DNA from 2 places in the Macrococcus brunensis genome. Region 1 is predicted to be linked to the other one. Evidence: predicted binding sites of a transcription regulator. Region 1 holds the regulator's gene; the other holds the start of a gene.

Region 1 (4,200 bases):
CGAACTGATCAATGCATCACGGGTGAAGCGAGGGTTATCAGCGCTTCAATTTAATGATAAAATAAGTCATACTGCACGACAACATTCAATAGACATGGCTGAAAATCATTTTTTCAGTCATGTCAATCAGCAGGGGCAGACACCATTCGACCGGATGAAGCAAGATGGACTTCACTTTTCTACCGCGGGCGAGAATATCGCCTATGGACAGGTTTCCTCTATAGAGGCGCATCACGGACTGATGAATTCAAAAGGACATAGACAGAATATATTGAATCGTCACTATCTTGAAGTAGGTACAGGCGTTGCATTCAATGAGAAAAACGCACCGTATTATACCGAAAATTTTATAACTGAGAATTAGGAGATTATATGGCTAAAGAGAAAATTTTTTCATCATTGCTCGTTACGACAGAAGAAAGTATTTTAGTAGAGGACATTGGTAATAAACAGATGAAGCTTCCTTCTGTAATGAAGAGAAGCAATCAATCGATTCAGCAGAGTGCTAACAACTTTGCTGCCAGTCTGCATAAACAGCTGAAAGTTGGGGGGATTCTTTTTGTAGTTGAAGACAAGAAGTTGATGAAGACTTTCTTATCAGCTTCTACAGTCAATGCAACATCATTTGTATTTAACGTAAGAAATCATGACGAATTCAAAGTGAAAAAACCTTATGTCTGGTTATCTTTTGATCATCTGGACCAACTGGATATAGCTGATGAACTGAAACAGATTATTATTTCAAATCAAGTCATCAAATCAAGTGTCCCGCTTGTTAATCTGCACTAAAAAAACCGATGGAAAAAAATCCCATGGGTTTTTTAGTTTAGAGACGAGTGATCGTCATATTCAGACGTTCTGTTACTTTCTGGCGACTATTTGTACGCTCTGCTATGCGGTGGTCATCCTGATCGATGATATGAAGCATAGTATCAATGTGACCCAGACGGCGGAACTCTTCAGCGATAGACTGTGCAATGGAGTGATGTTCCGGGTTTACATGTGCATCTATATCATTGAAATAATTCTGAACATCCGTAAAATTAAGTGTCTGTTCATTGTCTTTATAGTTTTCAAGTGACGAAGTAAAACCATTTGTACTGTTTAATGACGGCTGATAGAGATTAGCAATCGCCAGTAGAGATTTTTTAATGCTGCCTTCTCCAAAACCGAAGTTGAACGCGAATTCTGAATCGCTTAAGTTTTTAACTTTATCCAATACTTGCTGACGTTCTGTTTTTACCCAGTTATAGTCGATAGTCATAATCATTCTCCTTTTTGTGTGTTTAGTTTGTTCATACCCGTAATTTCATGAAATATGTTCGTTTATCAAGATTCATTACGGGGTATTCAAAATCTAGAAAAGAGGAATGGGAATGAATCAAGACAAAACTGAAACTAAAGACATATTAGAGCAAGTTAAAGAAATACTTGGACGTAAATAGGTCACGCTATAAATAGCGTGACCTATTTTTAAAACTCACGGAAAAGTCCGACGACTTTGCCTAGCACTGTCACTTTGTTTAAATAAATGGGTTCCATTGTCGCATTCTCTGGTTGTAATCGGTAACGATTGCTTTCTTTATAGAAGCGCTTAACAGTTGCTTCATCTTCTTCTGTCATCGCTACGATAATATCACCGTTCTCTGCAATGGACTGACGACGGACGATGACTTTATCCCCGTCAAGAATACCTGCTTCAATCATACTTTCTCCAATAACTTCAAGAATAAAGACATCACTATTGTGACTTGAAGTGAAATGTGACGGAAGAGGAAAGTACTGCTCAACGTTCTCTACAGCAGTGATAGGCAAGCCCGCTGTTACTTTACCGACGACCGGCACCATAATCGTCTCTTCTAACAGAGCAGATGCAGGTGTTGTACTCACAATTTCAATGGCACGTGGCTTAGTAGGATCGCGCTTGATATAACCTTTTTCTTCTAATCGTGAAAGATGACCGTGAACAGTGGAACTTGAAGCCAGACCGACCGCTTCACCAATCTCTCTGACACTTGGTGGATAACCTTTAGTTGAAACAATATGTTGTAAATATTCATAAATTTCTTGTTGTCGTTTAGTTAGTTCTTTCATGAGAACACTCCTTAGTGTACTTTCTATCTGTATTATAGCATACTTGTTCGGGTGTCACAAACGTTTGTTCGTATTTATATTGACAACGAACAAGTGTTCTGTTATCCTATGAATACAAACAAATGTTCTGGAGGAAAATCACATGACAATTAGAATTTCTAAGGACTTTTTAGCGTATTTCTTTTTCTTTTTAATGATGGCAACGTTCGGAATCATATATATGGCACAATCTAATGCTCTTTATGAAAAACCTCTTACTCATGAAGTAGGGCAAACTCAAGTACAATCGACTGCGAACACACATTCCGCCACCATGAACGGAGAAGTCCTGGGTATTGTTCGGTAATATGAACGTCTGACTTTAGTCAGACGTTTTTTTGTGCTTAAACAAGCACTCCTGATAGCTTTGAGCTATAAATTTTGATATCTTAATTAGTGAAAGGATGAGGTTTATGTTAGAAGAACACAAAATGAAAAGACTGAATGAACTCTCACAGAAAAAGAAAGAATCAGGTTTAACTGAAGAGGAAGGAAAAGAACAGACAGGCTTGAGAGCTGAATACCTGTCCAACTTCCGTAACAGTTTCAAAAAAACGATTGAAAACACAAAAATTATTGATCCTGAAGGCAATGATGTGACACCGGATAAAGTTAAAGAAATTCAGCGTCAGAATAATATCAGAGAAGAATAGGAGAGAAACAATGACAAACGATCAGTTAGCAATTGATACACTACGTGCGTTAAGTATTGACCAGATTGAAAAAGCAAAATCAGGACACCCTGGTTTACCAATGGGTGCAGCACCGATGGCTTATACTTTGTGGACAAAGCACTTGAGATTTAACCCAAGTTCTAAGTATTTCTTTGACCGTGACCGTTTTGTTTTATCAGCAGGCCATGGTTCAGCACTTCTCTATTCACTGCTGCATGTGTCAGGGGCGCTTGAACTGGAAGAGCTTAAAAACTTCCGTCAATGGGAATCTAAAACACCGGGACACCCTGAGTTCAACCATACTGATGGTGTAGACATTACAACAGGTCCACTCGGACAAGGTTTTGCGATGAGTGTCGGGATGGCGATGGCTGAGAAGCACCTGGCAGCGAAATACAATAAAGAAGGTCATGACATTATTGACCACTTTACTTATGTGCTTGTTTCAGACGGGGACCTGATGGAAGGGATTTCTCATGAAGCGGCATCTCTTGCAGGTCATTTAAAATTAAACAAACTGATTGCTTTATATGATTCAAATGATATCTCGCTGGATGGTGACTTGGATAAAGCATTTTCTGAGCAGGTTAAAGGACGCTTTGAAGCATATGGCTGGCAGCATATTTTAGTTGAAGACGGCAATGATATCAATGCCATTGATGCAGCAATCACTCAAGCTAAAAACGCTGACCGTCCGACGATGATTGAAGTGAAAACAGTCATCGGCTACGGCGCTCCTAATAAACAAGGGACAAATGGTGTGCACGGTTCACCACTTGGAGCTGATGAACGTAAACTTGCTTTTGAAAACTACGGACTTGATCCAGAAGAGACATTCAATGTGCCTGATGAAGTCTATGAAATCTTCCAGAACACTATGCTGAAACGTGCCAATGACAAGGAAGCTGCCTGGCATGAAGCATTTAAAGCTTATAAAGAAAACTTCCCTGAACTCGGGGAGCAGCTTGATGCAGCAATTGACAATCGCCTCGTAGAAGGTTATGCCAATGCTTTACCGAAGTTTGAAGTAGGGACATCAGATGCGACGCGTAGTACTTCAGGACAGGTTCTTCAGGCTTTATCACAGTCCGTACCGCAGTTATTTGGCGGCTCTGCCGATTTAGCATCTTCGAATAAATCTAATATTAAAGAAGAAGCTGATTTCTCAGCAGAAACACCAGAAGCCCGCAATATCTGGTTTGGTGTCCGAGAATTCGCGATGGCTGCTATGATTAACGGTATGGCCGCGCATGGTGGGGTTAAACCATATGGCGCGACATTCTTTGTCTTCAGTGACTATTTAAAACCAGCGCTCCGTTTAGCTGCTTTAATGGGTGTACCGTCAACTTATGTCTTTACGCATGATTCTATCGCAGTCGGAGAAGATGGACCG
Region 2 (4,200 bases), 650 kb from region 1:
CTTGAGTTTGTGCGTATGACCTATTGCATGGAATGTAAATAAACATAATGATGGTTTTTCCAGACGATTAAAATGATCATCTTCTCTTGTGATTTTCATGATGACAATGGCATCTTCTTCTCGCTCTGCTTTGTAAATAATTTCAAAGTTCCACTCCTGAGCCGTTGCAAAACGTTCCTCAAAGACCTGAATCATTTTGTTATAATCTCCATATGTCACACGTCCATCTGGATAGACAAATTCTGCTACTATCTCAGGTTCGATAAGTGTTTTGATTTCTTCAAGGTTCTGTTGCTGCCATGCAGCAAGTAGTTGTACATGTGACAAATGAGTCATTCCTTCTTTATAAAGACTTTACAATATTATAGCATATGGTGTTTTAAATATTTCATAAGGGGAATTTAATATGGTAAAATAAAATTATTATAAAGATAGAGGTGAAACAAATGAAGGGATTTTTTAAAGCTTTATTCTTTATCGTATTCTTATTAGCGATCGTTGTAACAGGTGGAGCTGCATTCTTATTCACTCGTTTTAAAGCAGATTTTGAAGATATCGAACGTCGTACTAAAGATATCGTCGCTCAAATTGAAGCACAAAACCCATAAAAACTTGCCTCCGGGCAAGTTTTTTTATGTTCTGAATGAACGCTGTGAGAAGATGAGGAGGCTGGCACCGCTAACAGCAAAAATAGAGCTGAGCAGCCTTGTAATATCGTGTTCTCCTGTCTGAGGTAGCTGGGCTGTTTTTTTCTTTTTAGCTCGAATGGGTTTTTTAGGCACTGTTTCCTCTGTGCTCACTCGTGGACGAGGATCGACTTGAGGTTCTGTCACAGGTAGCTGGGGTTTGACGCTTATCTTCCGGATAGGCGTTTTTTTGATGGCTTTTTGTGTGACTTCATAGGGTACGCCGGCTGTTTTAGGATGATTTTGTTTTGGTCGGGCTTCTTTGATTATCTTTTCTTTTTTTACGTGGCTTTTAACAGGTTTTTGGGAAATCGTTATATGCTTCTTCTGAGTTTTAGTTTTCTTGGCTGCTGTTTTCTTAGTGTGCTGTTTTAACGTCTTGTGCTGTTGAGGTTTTGGCTGAGGATGAAGAACAGGTGATTGCGGAGTCTGTATGGTTTTCCGTATGGGTTTATGAATAGGTTTATGGGTAGGTTTCTGGATGACAAGACCCGCTGCAGCTATTCTTTCCGGGGCCCGTTGCTGTGTGGAGACCTCTTCAGAGGAACTAACTGATGACGAGGCGGCAGGCTGGTCTGATTCCGCTTGAATAGTGAAATAGCGTTCTTCGCCAGCTGTCACCATCATATGCTCTTCACCGTGAGAGAGTTCATGGCTACCAGGCGTAAGTTCAAGGGTCAGGTGTCCTTCTTCATCTGTCAGCACTTCTTCACCATCTAACAGAAGTAAATAAGACGACAACGGCTCATTATGCTGGTCGATAACTTGAATAAAGGTTTCAGATTGCTGTTCAGCAATTGAGAGTGGCTCGTCAGGGATGTCAGATACAACAATCGTTTCCTGTTCTTTATCCAAAGTGAAAGTCTCCCCGTTGATGATTACTTCATTCGTTTCCAGCAGCAACTGTCCATCAGACAATGTCTTTGCAGGAACCGGTTGGTCATCGATCATCATCGTGACTGAGTAGTGGGGTAAAGGCTGGTTATGATTATCGACGAGTTTAATAAGATGGTCAGAAGTGCTAGTGATGGTCAGAGTAGTCATGAGTAGAATGCTGAAGTGAAACATCCGTTATCTCCTTCGCTTTTTCTTTCATTGTGACAGGTCACTGACATCAAATCTACTGGATTACAAGTTCTATAGAATCTCTACATTACTGTTATCAATAAGTAGAAATAGGAGCTTTATTAAATGGCTAATATCTATTTATTTACAGATGGATATAAATTAATGTATTGATGTAAAAAAGAAGCTTAATTAAATTTACAAAAAACTATCTGAAGAGCTCAGATAGTTTCAAGGGTGATATTGATGACATCCATAAATGAAATGAAGCACATCTGCTGATTAGCTTGATTGATTCCGATGATATGAAGAGCCCACATATCAATCCTCTCGATGGTCATTAGGAGGTTATTGATATAGCCTTCACTATAGAACTGAATCAGAACAGGACACTGCTGCCGTTTCGCTTCTCGCAGCTGCATATCCAGCTCCTCAAGACGGTCGTCTGATAGTTCGGGCCGGGCAATCTTGTTCTGATTCTCTATATGCTGTCTGACACTTTGGAACTGCTCAGGCATTGTCGCAAATGGCGCCCATTTAATCATGCCTCGCCCTTTTGGTATGTGCGGATTCAGCTGACTGGGATCAACTTGACGATAATCCAGCTCACCATAGACTGGATGTTCCATAACATCACTTCTTTCACTGATGTAGCTTCATTATACGAACATACGTTCGATATTGCAACTATATTTATTATTTTTCATTTTTAAGATGAAAAAACAGCCTCTTTTTCTCAATGAAAAGAGGCTGTCAGTTCAGTTAACACAAGGTCTAAAGGTAATGTTTCAGAGGTTCTGATATTTTGACCGGACCAGTTGCTCATATAATCTATTTCTTGCTGATTTTTAGCAGCTGCTCTGATGTCCTTTGTCATTATATTCATATAAGCGTACGACGGGAGATCGAGGTGAGCAAGCTGAGTCATCATTTGATTCTGAATACCGCGAGCGGTTTTGCCGGTAAAGACCTGAGTGTAAAGCGCATCGGTTTCAATTGCTTCAGTAACCGCCTTTTTATGCAGGGAATGGGCCGTGCTTTCCACTGTGTTAAGAAAGCGAGTACCTATCTGAACATATGAAGCACCGAGTGCATGAGCTGCCTGGATACCACGGCTGTCGCTGATACCACCTGCGGCGATGACGGGTAGACGCACAGCATCCACGACTTGTGGAACGAGTGCCATGAGTCCGATGGATGCTGCATCAGAGAATCCGCCTTTATGTCCGCCTGCTTCGTATCCTTGAGCGACGACGGCATCGACACCTGCCTGCTGCATTATTAATGCTTCATCGACTGTAGAAATAGTGCCGATAACCGTTATATCTGCTTTGTGCAGTTTGTCCACTAAAGAAGAATCCGGACAGCCAAACGTAAAACTGACAATGGGCACGTTTAGTTCGATGCAGAGGTCAACATAATCTGTTAAGGATGCGTCAGGGGTAAAGTCGTACTGATGGCGGACTGGAAGATTAAGCGTTTTTCTGATTTTATTTAGTTCCTCGTTGACTGCTGACACATCTTGTACAGCAGGCCAGTCATTTGCAAACAGATTGACCTGAAAAGGCTGTTCAGTCAGTGACTGAACCATCTTGATTTGATCAGCTAGTTTAGAAAGCGAGAGATTTCCTGCTGCGATTGAGCCTAGACAGCCTGCGTTTGAGACTGCTGCGACAAATTCAGGCGGAATGATGCCACCTGCCATCGGTGCCTGGATAATAGGATATTGAAACGATAACATGGCAAGACCTCCATTTTATTCGGGTATCGGTTGTTTGAAGATACGGGTATGAACAGCAAGATAGAAAAGAAGCATCCCGATAAGTCCCATAATAATAACATAGATAGACATCATCATGCTGTTTAAGACAACGCCTATAATCAGACCGGAACTCGCTACAAGACCCGCTCCACTGTAACCAAGCGAACTAAAAGCGATATAACTTGCACGCTTATCCTCTGGCATCAGTTTAGCCTGGAAGACGGAGATAATCGGTGTCTGCATCAGTTCACCGACCGTCGCAAAGAAAATGACGATAACCAGCAAGTACCAGGTTGTTAAGTGGTGAGCGAGACCGTAACCGGCTGTATAAAGAAACGTGCCGAGCAGAAGGACATACACCTGATTTCGCTTCTCTGTCAGTTTCGCAACCAGGAACGTGATGGAGACGACGAGCAATGTATTTTCAATGAGCAGGATACTCATCATACGCACACCGTCGACATGAACACCGAAGAGATCAATCGGTTTAAAGACGTTGTGCAGATGAACACCAATATAATTCGTCAATGCAAACTCTGCTGAGAAGACAAAAATCATAGCTGATGTAAACACAACGAAGCGAGTATCACGGAGTGCGACCTGATAACTGCTGAATAGATCCCTGACCCAGTGTGTCTCAACAACTTTGCGCACTTTATTGACAGTCGGGTCGACCAGGTAGCGTTT

Evidence for each region. The regulator LexA, encoded in region 1, represses DNA repair genes until DNA is damaged. The targets are predictions, from matches to a motif close to CGAACATATGTTCG.
Region 2: MGG13_RS09355 (YolD-like family protein) is a predicted target of LexA. The motif match lies at 2,416-2,429, and genes of this name have one in related genera.

Annotation. Positions count from the first base shown of each region.
Region 1 is NZ_CP092179.1:1,129,114-1,133,313, forward strand. Features, by position in the region: gene MGG13_RS05860 (CAP domain-containing protein) at 1-364, shown strand, start outside; gene MGG13_RS05865 (hypothetical protein) at 373-789, shown strand; gene MGG13_RS05870 (hypothetical protein) at 827-1,264, opposite strand; gene lexA (transcriptional repressor LexA) at 1,474-2,094, opposite strand; gene MGG13_RS05880 (hypothetical protein) at 2,237-2,440, shown strand; gene MGG13_RS05885 (DUF896 domain-containing protein) at 2,547-2,786, shown strand; gene tkt (transketolase) at 2,797-4,200, shown strand, end outside.
Region 2 is NZ_CP092179.1:1,777,634-1,781,833, reverse strand. Features, by position in the region: gene MGG13_RS09370 (hypothetical protein) at 1-327, opposite strand, end outside; gene MGG13_RS09365 (hypothetical protein) at 447-608, shown strand; gene MGG13_RS09360 (hypothetical protein) at 633-1,754, opposite strand; gene MGG13_RS09355 (YolD-like family protein) at 1,973-2,380, opposite strand; gene MGG13_RS09350 (NAD(P)H-dependent flavin oxidoreductase) at 2,488-3,492, opposite strand; gene MGG13_RS11355 (MFS transporter) at 3,508-4,200, opposite strand, start outside.